3 regions of the Pseudorhodoferax sp. LjRoot39 genome follow, and region 3 is predicted to be linked to each of the others. Evidence: predicted binding sites of a transcription regulator. Region 3 holds the regulator's gene; each other region holds the start of a gene.
The links. The regulator sigma-54, encoded in region 3, starts transcription at its own class of promoters, with help from an activator protein. The targets are predictions, from matches to a motif close to TGGCANGNAANCTGCTTT.
Positions count from the first base shown of each region.

Region 1: the regulator sigma-54 is predicted to act here: its motif matches at 3,622-3,639, upstream of ACSQ4M_RS03130 (TorF family putative porin).
Region 2: the regulator sigma-54 is predicted to act here: its motif matches at 3,894-3,911, upstream of ACSQ4M_RS17950 (nidogen-like domain-containing protein).

Region 1 covers NZ_CAXUQL020000001.1:662,985-668,843, reverse strand. The annotation lists gene ACSQ4M_RS03160 (MBL fold metallo-hydrolase) at 1-1,645, shown strand, start outside; gene ACSQ4M_RS03155 (tetratricopeptide repeat protein) at 1,645-2,376, shown strand; gene ACSQ4M_RS03150 (DUF3299 domain-containing protein) at 2,373-2,912, shown strand; gene ACSQ4M_RS03145 (hypothetical protein) at 2,955-3,299, opposite strand; gene ACSQ4M_RS03140 (hypothetical protein) at 3,296-3,427, opposite strand; gene ACSQ4M_RS03135 (hypothetical protein) at 3,417-3,554, opposite strand; gene ACSQ4M_RS03130 (TorF family putative porin) at 3,780-4,487, shown strand; gene kdpA (potassium-transporting ATPase subunit KdpA) at 4,532-5,859, shown strand, end outside.
Region 2 covers NZ_CAXUQL020000001.1:3,846,431-3,852,289, forward strand. The annotation lists gene ssuC (aliphatic sulfonate ABC transporter permease SsuC) at 1-843, shown strand, start outside; gene ACSQ4M_RS17930 (aliphatic sulfonate ABC transporter substrate-binding protein) at 866-1,834, shown strand; gene ACSQ4M_RS17935 (ATP-binding cassette domain-containing protein) at 1,831-2,616, shown strand; gene ACSQ4M_RS17940 (TOBE domain-containing protein) at 2,644-2,859, shown strand; gene ACSQ4M_RS17945 (MurR/RpiR family transcriptional regulator) at 2,896-3,783, shown strand; gene ACSQ4M_RS17950 (nidogen-like domain-containing protein) at 3,969-4,814, shown strand; gene ACSQ4M_RS17955 (MFS transporter) at 5,110-5,859, shown strand, end outside.
Region 3 covers NZ_CAXUQL020000001.1:543,184-549,042, reverse strand. The annotation lists gene argS (arginine--tRNA ligase) at 1-92, shown strand, start outside; gene ACSQ4M_RS02565 (SPOR domain-containing protein) at 151-810, shown strand; gene ACSQ4M_RS02560 (thiol:disulfide interchange protein DsbA/DsbL) at 876-1,523, shown strand; gene lptA (lipopolysaccharide transport periplasmic protein LptA) at 1,627-2,241, shown strand; gene lptB (LPS export ABC transporter ATP-binding protein) at 2,243-3,019, shown strand; gene ACSQ4M_RS02545 (RNA polymerase factor sigma-54) at 3,034-4,617, shown strand; gene ACSQ4M_RS02540 (THUMP domain-containing class I SAM-dependent RNA methyltransferase) at 4,807-5,859, shown strand, end outside.

The DNA.
Region 1 (5,859 bases), 120 kb from region 3:
CGTCACGGCCGACTACGCCTACAGCACCACCGCGCGCCAGGCGGCCTACCTGCTGTTCGACACCAACCACACGGAATCCGAGAAGGCCAAGGTGGTGGCGATCTGGTACTTCACGCCGCAGTCCACCAGCGACGGCAAGCCGGTCTGGGACGTGCCCTCGCAAAGCCCGCTGCTGGCGGACAAGGGCACGGACCCGGTCTCGGGCCAGAGCTACATGGCCATCAACGCCACGGGCGTCACGGCCGCGCCCTACACGCGCAGCACCGAGCCCTTCGAGATGGTCAAGGACACGATGTACTACGTGGGCGACAACGAAGTCGCCTCCTACATCCTGCGCGCCGACATGGGCACGCCCAACGACAAGTCGGACGACAAGCTCATCAAGATCGACGCGGGCTGGGCCAACAGCGGCTACCAGTACTGGAAGAACATGGAGCTGCTGGGCCTGGACCCGCGCGCGGTCACCGACATCTGGCTCACGCACGGCCACGGCGACCACTACGGCACCGTCGTCGAGCAACTGCGCATGGCCGACAACGCCGACAAGACGGTCAAGCTCTGGGCCTCGCGCGAGGACGTGACCGGCATCACGCAGGACCAGCGCGGCAACACCTGGAACATCGCCGGCGCGCTGCCGGCCTCGGAGACCGAGATCCGCGCGCGCACCACCGACTTCTACAAGTACGACCAGTGGTACGACTACGGCAACGTGCAGATCATGGTGATCTGGTCGCCAGGCCACACGCCGGGCACGACCAACATGCTGTTCCGCGTGAAGAACCCGACCGATGGCAAGTTCATCACCTTCGGCTACCACGGCGGCTACGGCGTGAACGGGCTGACCACGCCGACTGCCGCCAACGGCTTCCTGCGGCTGTCGTTCCAGGCCGGCTTCAGCTACCTGCAGCAATCCCTGGATGTGGACTTCGTCTCGCCGCAGCACACCAACCAGTTCCCCATCGTCGAGGTCTACCAGGCGCTCAAGGCCTACAACCGCGACCCGGCCAACGCCGGCAAGCAGCTGACCATGCTGGAGGCGATGCGCTCCAAGGTGTTCGACTCGCCGGCCGTGGGCGGCACCAACATCACGAGCGAGTTCGCCAACCAGCTGGAAAAGCGCCGCTCGGTGATCTCGTACGCGGCCAGCGACACGGCCAACGCGTCGTACAAGAGCATCGAGACCTCGGGCCCGTACAAGCCCGGGCGCGAGGCCGGCCCCACGGTCACGGCCACGCTGCTGGACGGCGGCAAGATCGTGCAGGGCTTCGTCGGTCCGCAGAACAAGAACCCGGCCATCCCGCTCTTGGCCAGCGGCATCGTGACCGCCACCGACCAGTACGTGAACGACCCCACGGGCTTCTACGTGCAGGTCTCGGTGCAGGTCAACGACGGCTACCAGGGCTACCTGCCGAACAACTTCGTCCAGGTCAGCCCGGGCACGAACCAGACCATCACCTACCGTGGTGGCCCCGTCGAATCCGTGCACGCCAAGCCGGGTGAGGTGCTGCGCACCAAGCGTGTCGGCACGCTGGCCGAGGCCCAGGCCATCCTGGCGACCATCGCGCAAGGCCGCCAGGTCACGATGACGCTGACGCCCGCCAGCGAGATCGTGGTGCCGGCGGATGTGACGCAGACCTTCCGCTGATGCGCATGCGGCAGGCCTTGCTCGCCGCCTGCGTGGCGCTGGCCTGTGCGGCCCAGGCCGGGCCTGCGCCAGCGGCGCAGGCGCTCTACGCGCAGGCCCGCCACTACGCCGGCCTGACCGGCCAGGTGGTGGACCTGGCGCAGGCCCACGCCTACCTGCGCCAGGCCGCCGCGCTTGGCCATGTGCAGGCGCAGGTCGACCTGGGCTACCTCTACCTGGACGGCAACGCCCAGGTGCCCAAGGACGCGGCGGCCGCGTTCCACTGGTTCCGCACGGCGGCAGGCCAGGGCGCCGTGTCGGCCCAGTGCATGCTGGGCGACTTCTACGCCAACGGCTGGGGCGGCGCGCGCAAGGACGCGGCCGAGGCCTTGCGCTGGTACCGCCGCACCGCCGCCACCGATGCCCCTTGTGCCTCGCGCTCGCAGTACGCGCTGTACCGCGCCTACGCAGACGGCGCGGGTGTGCGCCGCGACATGGCCGCCGCCATCGCCTGGCTGCAGCAGGCGGCCGAGGCCGGCAACCCGCGCGCCCAGCGCGCGCTGGGCCGGGCCTACGACCGCGGCGAGGGCGTGGCGCGCGACCCGGCGCTGGCCCGCGTGTGGCTGCGCAAGTCGCGCGAGGGCGTGGCCCCGCACGACGACCACGAGCACGACATGCCGAGCTTCGCCGGCCCGCTGTTGTTCCAGAAGCTGGCGCCGTTCTCCCCGCCGGCCAGGGAGGCATCGCCATGAACCTGCTGCGCCGCCGCGCCTGCGCGGCCCTGGCCTGCGCCGTGCTGGCGCCGGCCTTCGCCAAGGATGCGTTCCGCACCATCGGCTGGGACGACCTGCTGCCCAGGGACTGGGACCCCTGGGCCGACTTCCAGGGCGCGGGCGTGGACCTGCGCCGCCTGTCCGACGACGACCCGCGCGCCGCCGCCGCGCTGCAGCGCCTGCGCACGGTCTGGGACGAGGCGCCGCTGGTCGCCGCGCTGGATGGCGCCGCCATCCGCATCCCGGGCTACGTGGTGCCGCTGGAGGCGACCGCCCAGGGCCTGCGCGAGCTGCTGCTGGTGCCGCATTTCGGCGCCTGCATCCACACGCCGCCGCCGCCATCCAACCAGATCGTCCATGTGCGGCTCGACAAGCCCCACAAGTCGCTGGGCACCATGGACACGGTCTGGATCAGCGGCCGGCTGCAACTGGCGCGCGCCAGCACGGTGCATGGCGTCAGCGGCTATGCGCTGGCGGGCCTGCGCGTGGAGCGCTACGCCGCGCCCCCGCGCTGAAGTTCCCCGGCAGGCGACCGGCCCCGGCGCCAGGGCCCGTGCTCAGCGATGGCTCGGCGTGCCGAGCCGCCGCAGGCTGCGCTGCACCAGCCAGGCCAGCGTGACCGTTCCCACGAGGTAGACCCAGCCGGCCAGGTTCGGGGTCTGGCCCGAGGGCTGGCCCATGGCCTCGCGGATCTGCAGGTAGGCCCAACCCGTGAGCGGATAGCTGTCCGAGAGCAGGGCCAGCACCATGACCACCATGGCCAGCCAGTCGTCCTTGCGCTGGCTGCGCGCCTCGCGCAGGCGCTCGGGGGTGCGCGCCTGCGCGGCGCGGATCTGGATGGGCGCGGAGAGCAACACCTTCGCCGCGGCGACGCACCAGAACAGCAGGGCTGCCGCGCTCATTTCCCGGGCCGCGCCTTCGATCCGCCGCGCTGGCGCCGTGCCGACAGCGTCACCAGCACCCAGCCCAGCAGCAAGGGCAGCACGATGGCCAGCAGGGCCAGCGCGAAATGCAGCAGTTCATTCGCCATGACCGGTGGCCGAGGTGTTGCGCTTGCCGTCGCGGCGCGCCAGGGCGGCGCGCGTGCAGCGCAGGAAGCCGACGAAGCACAGGCTGACGATCAGGATGAAGACGAGGTCTTGCAGGAGTTGGGGCATGCGTCTCGGCACCCGGAAACCAAGGTGCCGAAACCATAGTCCGGGCCCGCCGACCGCGCCGTCAATTCGGCATCAAATCTGCGTGCCCAGGGGAGGAGCGCGAGGGCCACGCCAGCAGATTTGACGGAGATTTGACGCGGGCGCCTGTTCTTGGAATGGAGACTTTACGGGGCTCCATCGAATACTGACGACTGGCAGTTTCGCCATTCGATCGTGAACAAGAACATGCGCTCCAAGCATCTGGTTTCCCTGGGGGGAGTTGCCGCACTGTGCGGTGGATTCATGGCTGCGGCCCTGCCTTCGACGGCATCCGCGCAACTGACGGGCACGGCCTCCCTCACGTCCGACTACGTCTGGCGCGGCTCCTCGCAGACACGCGAAAACCCCGCCGTGCAGGTCGGCCTCAAGTACGCCCATGCGTCGGGCCTGTACGCCTCGGTGTGGGGCTCCAACGTCAAATTCCGGCCCGACAACGGCGCCAGCACCGAGTTCGACCTGGCCGTGGGCTGGGCCGGCAAGATCGCCGACGACTGGGCCGTGGACGCCTACCTGCTGCGCTACCAGTACCCCTCGGCCGACGTCAAGCTGAACTGGAACGAGCTGAACCTGGCCGTCACCTGGCGCGAGAACTACTGGGTGGCCGTGGGCCACTCCACCAACACCATGGCCAGCGACACCACCGGCACCTACGTGCTGCTGGGTGCGCGCCATGCACTGAACGACCAGTGGCGCATCGAGGGCACCGTGGCCCGCTACGTGCTGGACAGCGACTACGCCGACAGCTATACGCACGGCGCGCTGAGCGTGGTCTGGGCCTTCCGCGCCCCGTTCGAGCTGCGCGCCACGCTGCACGCCACCGATTCCGCCGCCAGGCGCCTGTTCCCCGGCATGGCCGGCACGCGCGGCGAGTTCGCGCTGCAGGCCGCGTTCTGAGACGGACGGCCTCGATCTCCCTGATGCCTTGAAAGGCTTGCACCATGCTTGAGACCCTGCTCATCTTCGCCGCAGCCATCGCGCTGGCCTGGCCGCTGGGCCATTACCTGGCCGCCGTGCTGCGCGGCGCACCCATGCGTTCGGACCCGCTGTTCGCGTGGATCGAACGTCCCATCTACGCCCTGCTGGGCACGCGCCCGCAGGTGGGCATGGGCTGGCGCGGCTATGCCGCCGCCTTCCTGCTCAGCAACCTCGTGCTGCTGCTCGTCGTCTGGGCCATCTTCATGACCCAGGCCTGGCTGCCGCTGAACCCCAACGACGCGCCCAACATGAGTTGGGATCTCGCGCTGCACACCGCGGTCTCGTTCCTGACCAACACCAACCAGCAGCACTACTCGGGCCAGGCCCAGCTGTCCTACCTGGCGCAGATGACCGGCATCGTCGGCCTGCAGGTGGTCACGCCGGTGATGGCGCTCGGCGTGGTCGCCGCCACGCTGCGCGGCCTGTTCGGCGGCCGCCAGGCCATGGCGGGCCAGGCCGGTGCCGCGGCCTCCACCGGCGATGCCGACACGGTCGACGTGGGCAACTACTGGGCCGACGTGGTGCGTGGCTGCGTGCGCGTGATGCTGCCGCTGTCGCTGGTGCTGTCGGCGCTGCTGGCCACCCAGGGCGTGCCTGCCACGCTGCAGGGCGGCCCCACGGCCACACCGGTGGAAGCCTCGGCTGAGTTCAAGGAGCAGAAGATCCCGCTCGGCCCGGTCGCGCCCATGGTGGCCATCAAGCAGCTGGGCAGCAACGGCGGCGGCTGGTACGGCCCCAACAGCGCGGTGCCGCTGGAGAACCCGACGCCGCTGTCCAACTTCCTGGAGACGCTGGCCATCGTGCTGGTGCCCATGTCGGTGGTCTTCATGGTCGGGCCGTTCACCGGCCGCCGCAAGTTCGGCGCCATGGTGTTCGGCACCATGCTGGTCATGTCCATCGCCTCGACCAGCCTGTCGCTGTGGTCCGAGAGCGCCTCGGGCACCTCGGCCGACCTGGCCCTCATGGAAGGCAAGGAAGTGCGCCTGGGTGCCGAGGACTCGGCGCTGTGGGCGGCGGTGACGACCCAGGTCAACAACGGCTCGGTCAACAGCATGCACGACTCGCTCGCGCCGCTGACCGGCATGGTCTCCATGGTCAACATGCTGATCAATGGCATCTGGGGCGGGATTGGCTGCGGCCTGCAGCAGTTCCTGGTCTACCTGCTGCTGGCGGTGTTCCTGGCCGGCCTCATGACGGGCCGCACGCCCGAGCTGTTCGGCCGCAAGATCGAAGGGCCGGAGGTGAAGCTGCTGGCCGTGATCGTGCTGCTGCAGCCCATTGTGCTGCTGGG
Region 2 (5,859 bases), 3.3 Mb from region 3:
TCTGAAATCCGCGAGCCGCAGGTCACGCCGCTGCCGGACGTGACCGACGCACCCGACAACGTGCAGGCCCCGGCCTGGATCACTGGCGTGGGCAGCCAACTGCTGCCCTGGCTGGTGCCGGTGGCGCTGGTCGCGCTGTGGCAGGCCGCATCCAGCCTGGGCTGGCTGTCCACGCGCGTGCTGCCAGCGCCGGTCGACGTGGTCACGGCCGCCTGGACCTTGAGCGCCTCGGGCGAACTGTGGACGCACGTGAAGGTCAGCGCCGGCCGCGCCTTGCTGGGCCTGGCCATCGGCGGCGGCCTCGGCCTGCTGCTGGGCCTCTTGACGGGCTCGGTCCAATTCTTCGAGACCCTGCTGGACTCCACCATCCAGATGGTGCGCAACATCCCGGCGCTGGCGCTGATTCCGCTCGTGATCCTGTGGTTCGGCATCGACGAGACGGCCAAGCTGTTCCTGATCGCGGTGTCGGTGTTCTTCCCCATTTACCTCAACACCTTCCATGGCATCCGCAACGTCGACCCGCAGCTGATCGAGATGGGCCGCACCTACGGCCTGTCGCGCTGGCAGCTCTACAAGGAGGTGATCCTGCCCGGTGCGGTCTCCTCCATCCTCGTGGGCCTGCGCTTCTCGCTGGGCCTGATGTGGGTGATCCTGATCGTGGCCGAAACCATCTCGGCCCAGGCCGGCATCGGCTACCTGACCATGAACGCGCGCGAGTTCCTGCAGACCGACGTGGTGCTGGTCGGCATCCTGCTCTACGCGCTGCTCGGCAAGCTGGCCGACCTCTTGGCGCGCGGGCTCGAACACTGGTGGCTGCGCTGGCACCCCGGCTATGCACGTTGACTTCCATACGGATTCCTCTGTCATGACTCCATCCTTTGCGGTCACACGCCGCGGTGCGCTCGGCGCGCTGGCCACCCTCTCGGCCGGTGCCGCGTGGGCCCAGCCTGCACCGACCACCGTGCGCATCGGCTACCAGAAGTCGTCCACGCTGACCGTGGTGCTCAAGTCGCAGGGCACGCTGGAACGCCGGCTCGCGCCGCTGAACACCAAGGTCAGCTGGCACGAATTCACGAGCGGGCTGCCGCTGCTCGAAGCGCTGAACCTGGACAACCTGGACTTCAGCGCCGACGTGGCCGACACCGTGCCCGTGTTCGCGCAGGCGGCCGGCGCGCAACTGACCTTCGTCGCCCAGGAAGCGCCTTCGCCCACGGCCCAGGCCATCGTGGTGCGTGCGGATTCGCCGCTGCGCAGCGTGGCCGAGCTCAAGGGCAGGAAGGTCGGCTTCGCCAAGGCGGCCGGCGCGCACTACCTGCTGATCGCCGCGCTGGAGCAGGCCGGCCTGTCCTTCAAGGACATCGAGCCGGCCTACCTCACGCCGGCCGACGGCCGCGCCGCCTTCGAGCGCGGTGCCATCGACGCCTGGGTGATCTGGGACCCGTTCCTGTCGGCCGCGCAGCGCCAGTCCCATGCGCGTGTGCTGGCCGACGGCACGGGCATTGCCAGCTACCAGCGCTACTACCTGGCCAGCACCAGGTTCGCCCAGGCCCGCGCCGATGTGCTGGAGGTGATCTACGCCGAACTGGCCAAGGCCGGCCAATGGGTCAAGGCCAACCCCGATGCTGCGGCGGCGCTGCTGTCGCCAGTGTGGGGCGTGGACCTGCCCACCGTGCTGCAGGCGAATGGCCGGCGCAGCTACGCCGTGCGCGCGGCCGTGCCGGCGGGCCTGGCGGAGCAGCAGAAGATTGCCGATGCCTTCTTTGCCGAGAAGCTGCTGCCGCGGCGCGTGAACGCGCTCGACATTCCTCTGTTCAAACCCGGGAGTGCGACATGAGCGAAGGTGGCGTGCGCCTGAAGGCGCGCAAGCTGACCAAGCGCTACGGCGCGCGCACCGTGTTGCAGAACACGCAGCTGGACATCGCGCCCGGCGAGTTCATCGCCATCGTCGGCCGCAGCGGCTGCGGCAAGAGCACCTTGCTGCGGCTGGTGGCCGGCCTGGAGGCGTCCAGCGGCGGCAGCCTGCAGGTCGACGGCCAGGCCATCACGGGCCTGAATCCGCAGACCCGCATCATGTTCCAGGAGGCCCGCCTCCTGCCCTGGAAGCGCGTGCTGGACAACGTGCTGCTGGGCCTGCCCGATGCGGCGCGCCCGCGCGGCGAAGAGGTGCTGGCCCAGGTCGGCCTGGCCGAGCGCGCGCGCGAATGGCCGGCCCGCCTGTCCGGCGGCCAGCGCCAGCGCGTGGCCCTGGCGCGCGCGCTGGTGCACCGGCCGCAACTGCTGCTGCTCGACGAGCCGCTGGGCGCGCTGGACGCGCTGACCCGCATCGAGATGCACCGCCTCATCGAAGATCTGTGGCAGCGCCACCGCTTCACGGCGCTGCTGGTCACGCACGACGTGCAGGAGGCCGTGGCCCTGGCCGACCGCGTGGTGCTGATCGAGGACGGCCGCATCGCGCTGGACCAGCGCATCGATCTGCCGCGCCCGCGTTCGCAGGGCGACGCGGCCTTCGCAGCCATCGAGAAACGCATCCTCGACCGCGTGCTGCAAAAGCCCGCGGTCGAGCACCCCGAACCCGAGCGCCTGCACCCCGCGCATGCCCTGCGTTGGGCGGTCTGACCTTTCACCACAACAAGGAGTTATTCCATGAGCATCCAAGCCATCAACGTGCGCAACCAGTTCCGCGGCAAGGTCAAGGAGATCATCCGCGGCGACGTGGTCTCCGAGGTCGATGTCGAGACGCCCTGGGGCATCGTCACCTCCGTCATCACCACGCGCTCGGTCGACGAGCTCGCGCTCCAGCCGGGCTCGGACGTGGTCGCGCTCGTGAAGTCCACCGAAGTCTCGATCGCCAAGCTCTGAACGCGGCGGGGCGATGGCTTAGCATCGCCAGCGCCCATGCCTGCCCACGACGACGACACCGCCGCCTCCTTCCTCACGCGCATCCGCGAGGCGCTAGACCAGCTGCCGCCGACCGAGCAGCGGCTGGGCCGCTTCATCCTCGACTTCCCGGGCGAGCTGGCCAGCTACAGCGCTTCCGAGCTGGCGCACCAGGCGGGTGTGTCCAACGCCAGCGTGACGCGCTTCGTGCGCCGGCTGGGCTATGCCAGCTACGAGGAGGCGCGCCGCCATGCGCGCGACCAGCGCTCGGCCGGCTCGCCGCTGTACCTCTCTCCACGCACCGCCGACGCACTGGGTGGCAGCAGCGCCGCCCACGCGCAGGCCGCGCACGACAACATCGCCGCCACCCTGCGCGGCATCGACGATGCCCAGCTCGACGCCATCGCCCAGGCCATGGTGCATGCACGTGCGGTCTGGTTCCTGGGCTTTCGCAACAACCGCAGCTTCGCGGCCTACCTGCGCTGGCAACTGGCCCAGGTGCTGCCGCGCACGCAGGTGCTGCCCGGGCCCGGCGAGACGCTGGCCGAGTACGCCGTGGACATCGCCGCGGGCGACGTGCTCGTGGTGTTCGCGCTGCGCCGCAGCCCGGCCGTGGCGGCGGCCTTCGCGCGGCACGCCACGCAAGCAGGTGCCCAGGTGGTGTTCGTGACCGAGCCTTCGTCGGCCGAGGGCGCCGGTGCGCGCTGGGTCCTGCACTGCCACACGGCCGCGCCCGGGCCCCTGGACAGCCATGTGGCGCCGATGCTGATGTGCGAGCTGCTGGCCACGCGCACGCTGCAGGCGGCAGGCGCGGCCGGTCGCCAGCGTCTGGCCGGCGTGGAGGCCGCGCATGCGGCACTGGGCGAGCTGCGCACCGCGCCCCGGGACGACACCGCCGGACTCTGACGCCCCCCGGGGGCGGTGCGTCGAAATACCTGACAACGCGTCATGTTGGCCGCATGGCTCGTCACGCTTTTGCGCGAAATTTTCCTGTTGTGTCAAAGACTTGCTGCATTTGGCATGGATGCTGCTCTAAATGCCCGGTTCGATGTTTCGAACTTGCTTCATTTCTTTAACCATTCGGAGATCCCATGCTGTTTTTCAAGCAAGCGGCCGCCGTGCTGGCCCTGGCCAGCGCTGTGGTGGCGCCTGCCGCTTCGGCCGCCGTTGTCACGCTTCCCACCTCGGCGCTGAACGCATCCAGCGGCGTCTACACGCCCAATGGCTACTACACCAACAACATCGGCCAGGTCGCCGTCATGACCGGCGGGGGCGCCACGCCCAACATCGGTGGCGCGGACGGCCGCAACGACGACGGCTACATGGCCCTGAACCTGGGCTTCAGCTTCACCTTCTTCGGCCAGACCTACACCAGCCTGTTCCTCAACAACAACGGCAACGTGAGCTTCGGCAGCGGAATCTCGGCGTACGTGCCTTCTGGCCCGACGGGCGCCGACGCACCCGTCATCTCGACCTTCTTCGGCGACGTGGACACCACCGGCCCCGCATCGGGCGTCATGCACTACAGCCTGAGCGCCAACCAGCTGGTCGTGACCTGGGACCAGGTCGGCTACTTCGACAGCAAGGACGACCTGCTCAACAGCTTCCAGCTGGTGCTGCGCAGCAACGACTACGTGCTGCCCGAGGGCGAGGGCCAGATCGGCTTCTTCTACGGCAACATGGACTGGGAACAGACCGACACCAGCCAGACGGCTGCCGTCGGCTTCGGCGACGGGCAGGGCAATGCCGTGGTGATCGCCGGCTCCAACACGCCGGGCATGAACGACGTGGTCGATGGCCAGTACATCTGGTTCGACCCGAACCTGCGTCCGGTGGAGCCGCAGGAACCCGGTGAGGTGCCCGAACCGGCCTCGCTGGCCCTGGTCGGCCTGGCGCTGGCCGGCCTGGTCGCGAACCGCCGCCGCAAGAAGGCCTGAGCGCCCGAAGGCCCCGCCTCCAGGCACGCACCTGGACGGGGCCGGCAGCCGCGGCCCGCGGCTGCCAGAGCGCGGCTGCCCTGCCGCGCAACCTGGGGCCCAGCGCCGGCTCCAGTACCTCCGTCCTCCTCCGTCAGCAAACCCCGGGTTTGTCCGGATGTTTGTGAAAATCCAATTTCATAAACAATATGGTTTGAAAAATGCTTTTCATAACCAGTGCCCAAGCCGGGCACCACGCGGGTGCGGCCGAGGCGGTCGCCAGCCCTTCAGCGCAGGCAACACGGAGGTATCCACCATGGCCGGAGAAGCAATCATCTCGGCGTCGAAGCCCCAGACGGCGCAGATGCAGCAGCTCGAATCGGCGCTCGAGCAGATCGGCGTCACGCGCTCGCACAAGAGCATCATCTTTCTGGTGGTCTGCGGTGTGCTGTTCGACGTGTTCGAGCAGAACGCGGTGGGCCTGGTCGGCCCGCTGCTGCGCCAGCACTGGGGGCTGGACGCGACCGACATCGGCTTTCTCAACACCATCACCTTCATCGCCGCGGCGATGGGGCGGCTGGGTTCGGGCTACTGCGCCGACCGCTTCGGCCGGCGCTTCATGCTCAACGTGAACCTGGCGCTGTTCACCTTCGGCGCCATCCTGTGCGCGCTGGCGCCCAACTACGCGGTGCTGGCGGTCGGCCGCTTCATCGTCGGCCTGGGGCTGGGCGGCGAGATCACCACCGCGGTGACCATGCTGGCCGAGTTCTGCTCGTCCAAGTTCCGCGGCACGGCCGTGGGCCTCATCAACGTGGGCGGCGGCGGGCTGGGCAACATGCTGGCGCCGGCCTTCGCGCTGGGCGTGTTCGCGCTGTTCCCGGGCGAGAACGCCTGGCGCTGGCTGTTCGGCTGCCTGGTGCTGCCGGCGGTGTTCATCGTGTTCTACCGCCGCTTCGTGCCCGAGACGCCGCGCTACCTGCTGTCGCAGGGCCGGGTGGAGGAGGCCAACCGCGTGCTGTCCATGCTGGCCTCGGGCAAGCTCGCCAATGCGCAGTACCCGCTGCAC
Region 3 (5,859 bases):
GCACCGCGCGTGTGGCGCTGGTCGCGGCCACGGCGCAGGTGCTGCACAACGGCCTGGCGCAACTGGGCGTGAGCGCGCCCGAGAAGATGTGACACCCCGATGACGCAAGCACAACAACGCAAGCGGCCGGCGGCCAAGTCCGGCGCCAAGGTGGGGCGGGGACAGACCGGCGGCACCATCATCGGCTTCATCGCCGGCGTGGTCGTGGGCCTGGTGGCGGCGCTGGCCATGGCGGTCTACGTGACCAAGGTGCCGGTGCCCTTCATGAGCGGCAAGACCCCGTCGGGCCGGCCGGTCGACGACGACGCCGAGACGCGCAAGAACCAGAACTGGGACCCGAACGCGCCGCTGCACGGTCGCAATCCGGCACGCCCGGCGGCACCCGCGTCCGTGCCCGCAGCCACGCCGGTGCCGCCGCCCGCGGTGGCCACGCCGGCCCCCGCTCCCGCACCACGCGTGGACAGTGCGCCTGCCACGGCGCGGCCTGCCGCGCCCTCGGCCGATCCACTCGGCGACCTGGCGCGCGCCCGCGCGGGCGGCACGCCCGCGCCCGCCGCGGCCCCGGCGGCAGACCCGTTCGACTACTTCGTCCAGGCCGGTGCCTTCCGCACGGCCGACGATGCCGAAGCCCAGCGCGCGCGCCTGGCCATGATGGGCCTGGAAGCCCGGGTGACCGAGCGCGAGCAGGCCGGGCGCACCGTCTACCGCGTGCGCATGGGCCCCTACCGTTCCCGCGAGGAAGCCGAACGCACCAAGGCGCGGCTGGACGGCACGGGTGCCGATTCGGCCCTGGTGCGCGTGCAGCGCTGAAGCCCCTTGCGGATTGAAACTTTTTGCGACCGATGCCGGTCACACCGGCCCTAGGAGTGAAACCAATGAAACGTCGTGAGTTCTCGAAAGCCGGCCTGGCCGTGTCCGCACTGGGCCTGACCCAGGCCCCCGCCGTGTGGGCGCAAGCCAAGGCCGGCACCGACTACCTGGTGCTGGACAAGCCAGCCGGCACCGAAGCCCCGGCAGGCAAGATCGAGGTGGTCGAGTTCTTCTGGTACGCCTGCCCGCACTGCAACGCCTTCGAGCCGGCGCTGGAGTCCTGGGTCAAGCAACTGCCCAAGGACGTGGCCTTCCGCCGCGCGCCCGTGGCCTTCCGCAACGACTTCGTGCCGCTGCAAAAGCTCTATTACGCGCTGGAAGCACTGGGCAAGGTCGACGACCTGCACCGCAAGGCCTTCTACGCCATCCACGTGGACAAGCAGCGCCTGAACACCGACGACACCGTGATCGCCTGGGCTGCCAGCCAGGGCCTGGACAAGGCCAAGTTCACCGAGGTCTACAACTCGTTCAACGTCGCCACCAAGGTGCGCAAGGCCACCCAGCTGCAGGACGCCTACAAGCTGGCCGGCGTGCCCGCCATCGGCATCAACGGCCGCTACTACACCGACGGCACGCTGGCGCAGAACATGAACCGCGCCCTCACGGTCACGGACCAACTGATCGTCGAGCAGCGCGGCAAGGCCAAGTCGTAGACTGCGGCGATATTGCACTGCACAATGGCCCGCATCAGCGGGCCATGTCGTTTTTGCATTCGCTCACGCCCGCTACAATGGCCGAGCAAGATTCGTGCCTTTCATGAAACCCACCACCGCCTCCTTCCTCGTCAGCCTGGCCCTTGCCCTGTCTTCCGGACTGGCGCTGGCCGAACGTGCCGACCGCGACAAGCCCATGAACGTCGAGGCCGATGCCATGCGCTACGACGACCTCAAGCAGGTCAATGTGTTCACGGGCCGCGTGGTCGTGACCAAGGGCACGATCCTGGCGCGCGGCGCGCGCGTGGAGGTGCGCAAGGACGCCCAGGGCTACCAGTTCGCCACCATCACCGCGGCGCCGGGCGAGCTGGCCTACTACCGCGAAAAGCGCGAAGGTGTGGACGAGTATGTCGAGGGCCAGGGCGAGGTGATCGACTACGACGGCAAGGCCGACAAGGTCATCTTCACCCGCCGCGCCGTGATGCGCCGCTTCGTCGGCAGCACCATGAACGACGAGGTGACGGGCAACGTCATCGTCTACAACAACGTGACCGAGGTCTTCACCGTCGATGCGGCCAAGCCCGGCAGCACCAACCCCGACGCACGCGTGCGCGCCATGCTGTCGCCGGCGCCATCGGCCAGCGCGCCCAAGGCCCCGGCACAGCCGAGCGCGCCGCTCAAGCCCAGCACCCGGCTCGGCAGCACGGAGAAGAACTGAGGTGGGGGCCGCGGACAGTGCTTTCGGCGAGGTGGGTGGCAGCCGCCTGGTGGCGCGCCAGCTGGAGAAATCGTACGGCAGCCGCAAGGTGGTGCACGACGTCTCGCTGACCGTCAACAAGGGTGAGGTCGTGGGCCTGCTGGGCCCCAATGGCGCGGGCAAGACCACCTCCTTCTACATGATCGTGGGCCTGGTGCGGGCCGATGGCGGCCACATCGCCATCGACGGCCAGTCGGTCGAGCACATGCCGATCCACCGGCGTTCCAGCCTGGGCCTGTCCTACCTGCCGCAGGAGGCCTCGATCTTCCGCAAGCTGACGGTCGAGGAGAACGTGCGCGCCGTGCTGGAACTGCAGCGCACGCCCGAGGGCAAGACGCTCACCCGCAAGGAGATCGAAGCGCGCCTGACCGGCCTCTTGCAGGACCTGCGCGTGGACCACCTGCGCGACTCCTCGGCGCTGTCGCTGTCCGGCGGTGAGCGCCGGCGCGTGGAGATCGCGCGCGCGCTGGCCACGCAGCCGCGCTTCATCCTGCTGGACGAGCCCTTCGCCGGCATCGACCCGATCGCCGTGATCGAGATCCAGCGCATCGTGAGCTTCCTCAAGGGCCGTGGCATCGGCGTGCTGATCACCGACCACAACGTGCGCGAGACGCTGGGCATCTGCGACCACGCCTACATCATCAGTGAAGGCCGGGTGCTGGCCAAGGGCACGCCCGCGGAGATCGTCGACAACGCCGAAGTGCGCCGGGTCTACCTCGGCGAGCACTTCCGGATGTAAGGCCCCCCGCCCCGATGAAGCAAGGCCTTTCGCTCCGCGTCTCCCAGCACCTGGCACTGACCCCGCAGCTGCAGCAGTCGATCCGGCTGCTGCAGCTGTCCACGCTGGAGCTGTCGCAGGAGGTCGAGCAGATGCTCGACGAGAACCCGTTCCTGGAGCAATCCATGGACGAGGCGCCGGGCGAGGACTTCGGCCTGGCCCAGGCCGACACCCCGGTGCGCGAGGAAGACCGCGACACCGAGGCCGTGCTGTCCAGCGGGTTGGACTACGCCACCGAGGCGCCGGCCGAGAACCGCAACGAATCCGAATCGCCGCTGACCGGACAGGCCGACGAGCACGATTGGGGCGGCGATGGCACCCACGACGTGGCGCCCGACGACGGCGAGTGGGGCGGTGATGCGCTGCCGCGCAACGGCGCCACGCAGGGCGAGGACGGCGAGGCCGATGCCACCGAGCTGGCGCGCAGCCAGGAGTCGCTCACCAGCTTCCTGCACCGCCAGGCGTTGTCGCTGCGCCTGTCCGAGGAGGACACGGCCGCGCTGCGCTTCCTGATCGAGTCGCTCAACGAGGACGGCTACCTCGAAGACAGCCTGGAAGAGCTCGCCGCCGGTTTCGCCGGCGACGACCCCGAGGCGCACGAGGAACTCGTGCACCGCTTCACCGTGGCCCTGCGCCTGCTGCAGAACCTGGAGCCGCCCGGCGTGGGCGCGCGCAACCTGGGCGAATGCCTGGCGCTGCAGATCCGCGCCCTGCCCGAGGACGAGGTGCCGCCCCCGCTGCGGCGCACGGCGCTGCGCATGTGCCGCCAGTCCATGGACCTGCTGGCGCGGCGCGACCTGCGCCGCCTGGCCAACCTGTGCGGCGACAACGAAGCCGGCATCAAGGCCGCGCTGGCGCTGATCACGCGGCTGGAGCCCAAGCCCGGCCGCAAGTTCGTCGACGTGGAGCGCAATGTCATCGTGCCCGACGTCATCGTCGTCAAGAGCGGCCGCGGCGCCAACGTGCGCTTCCGTGCCCAGCTCAACGCCGACGTGATGCCGCGCCTGCGCGTGCACGACATCTACGCCAACGCGCTCAAACAGCACCGCGGCGGCGGCCGCGAGGCCTCCGACACCGCCGCGCTGCAGCAGCGCCTGCAGGAGGCGCGCTGGTTCATCAAGAACATCCAGCAGCGCTTCGACACCATCCTGCGCGTGTCCAACGCCATCGTCGAGCGGCAGAAGAACTTCTTCACGCACGGTGCGCTGGCCATGCGCCCGCTGGTGCTGCGCGAGATTGCCGACGAGCTGGGCCTGCACGAATCCACCATCAGCCGCGTGACCACGGCCAAGTACATGGCCACGCCCTTCGGCACCTTCGAGCTCAAGTACTTCTTCGGTTCCTCGCTGGGCACCGAGACCGGCGGCAACGCCTCGAGCACGGCCGTGCGCGCACTGATCAAGCAGTTCGTCACGGCCGAGGACAGCAAGAAGCCGCTGTCGGACAGCCAGCTCTCCGAGATGCTCAAGGAGCAGGGCATCGAGTGCGCACGCCGCACCGTCGCCAAGTACCGCGAAGCCCTGCGCATCGCCCCCACCAACCTGCGCAAAGCGCTGTGATGAGTCCACCCCGTTTGGATGGCTCACTGCGTGTAGCCATCCCATCCCCCTCCAGGGGCGCCGCCAGCGGCCGGGCAGAGCCCGTTCCGCGGCGTCTGCTGGCATGGCCTGCTCCGCGGCCTTCTGAACCGCGCTGTGCAAGCCGACCTTGTGCTTGGCACGCGGCGCGCGGCGCCATGGAGCACTGAAATGCAAAACCTGCGCTTGTTCCTGCCCTGTGCGGCAGGTGTCGAAGCCATGCTGGCCGACGAGGCCGCGCGCATCGCCGGCGCGCCCGTCCAGGCCCGCCGTGCCGGCGTTCGGCTGACCGCCTCCTGGCGCGACGCCATGCGGCTGAACCTGCACAGCCGGCTGTGCCAGCGCGTGCTGATCGAGTTGGCCCACGGCGACTACCGCCAGGAGCAGGATCTCTATGCGATCGCCTCCAACGTCGCCTGGGAAGCCTGGTTCACGCCGCGCCAGAGCTTCAAGATCGAACTCACGGCGCAGCACAGCCCGCTGCAGAGCCTGAACTTCGCCGCGCTGCGCATCAAGGACGCCATCGCCGACCGCTTCCGCGACAAGACCGGTTCGCGGCCTGACGTGGACACGCGCTTTCCCCAGGTGCGCGTCTACGCCCACCTGACCACCGACCGGCTGCAGCTGTACATCGACAGTTCCGGCGAGCCGCTGTTCAAGCGCGGCTGGCGCGAAGACAAGGGCGACGCCCCGCTCAAGGAAACCCTGGCCGCCGCCATGCTCGCGGCCAGCGGCTGGGACGCCCAGACGCCGCTGTACGACCCCTGCTGCGGCAGCGGCACCATCGCCATCGAGGCCGCGCAGATCGCCTGCGGCATCGCGCCGGGCCTGAACCGGCGCTTCGGCTTCGAGCGGCTGGCGCCGTTCCAGGCGCATGTCTGGGCTGCACTGCGCGAGGACGCCCAGGCCGCCCAGCACGCCCCGACGACCACCGTGTTCGGCAGCGACGTGGCCCACCGCATGGTCGACTTCGCGCAGCGCAACGCCCAGCGCGCCGGTGTCGCCGCGGCCGTGCAGCTGCGCGGTGGCGACGCGCTGCAGCGCATGCCCCCGGCCGAGGCCGGCACCATGCTGCTGAACCCGCCCTACGGCGAGCGCATCGCCGTGGCCGGCGTGGCCGGCAGCCGGCTCGGACAAGCGCAGCGTGGTGGCCGCGAAACCGCGCAGACGGACGACGGTGGCGACTTCTTTCCGCAGCTGGCCACCCACTGGAAGCGCAACTAC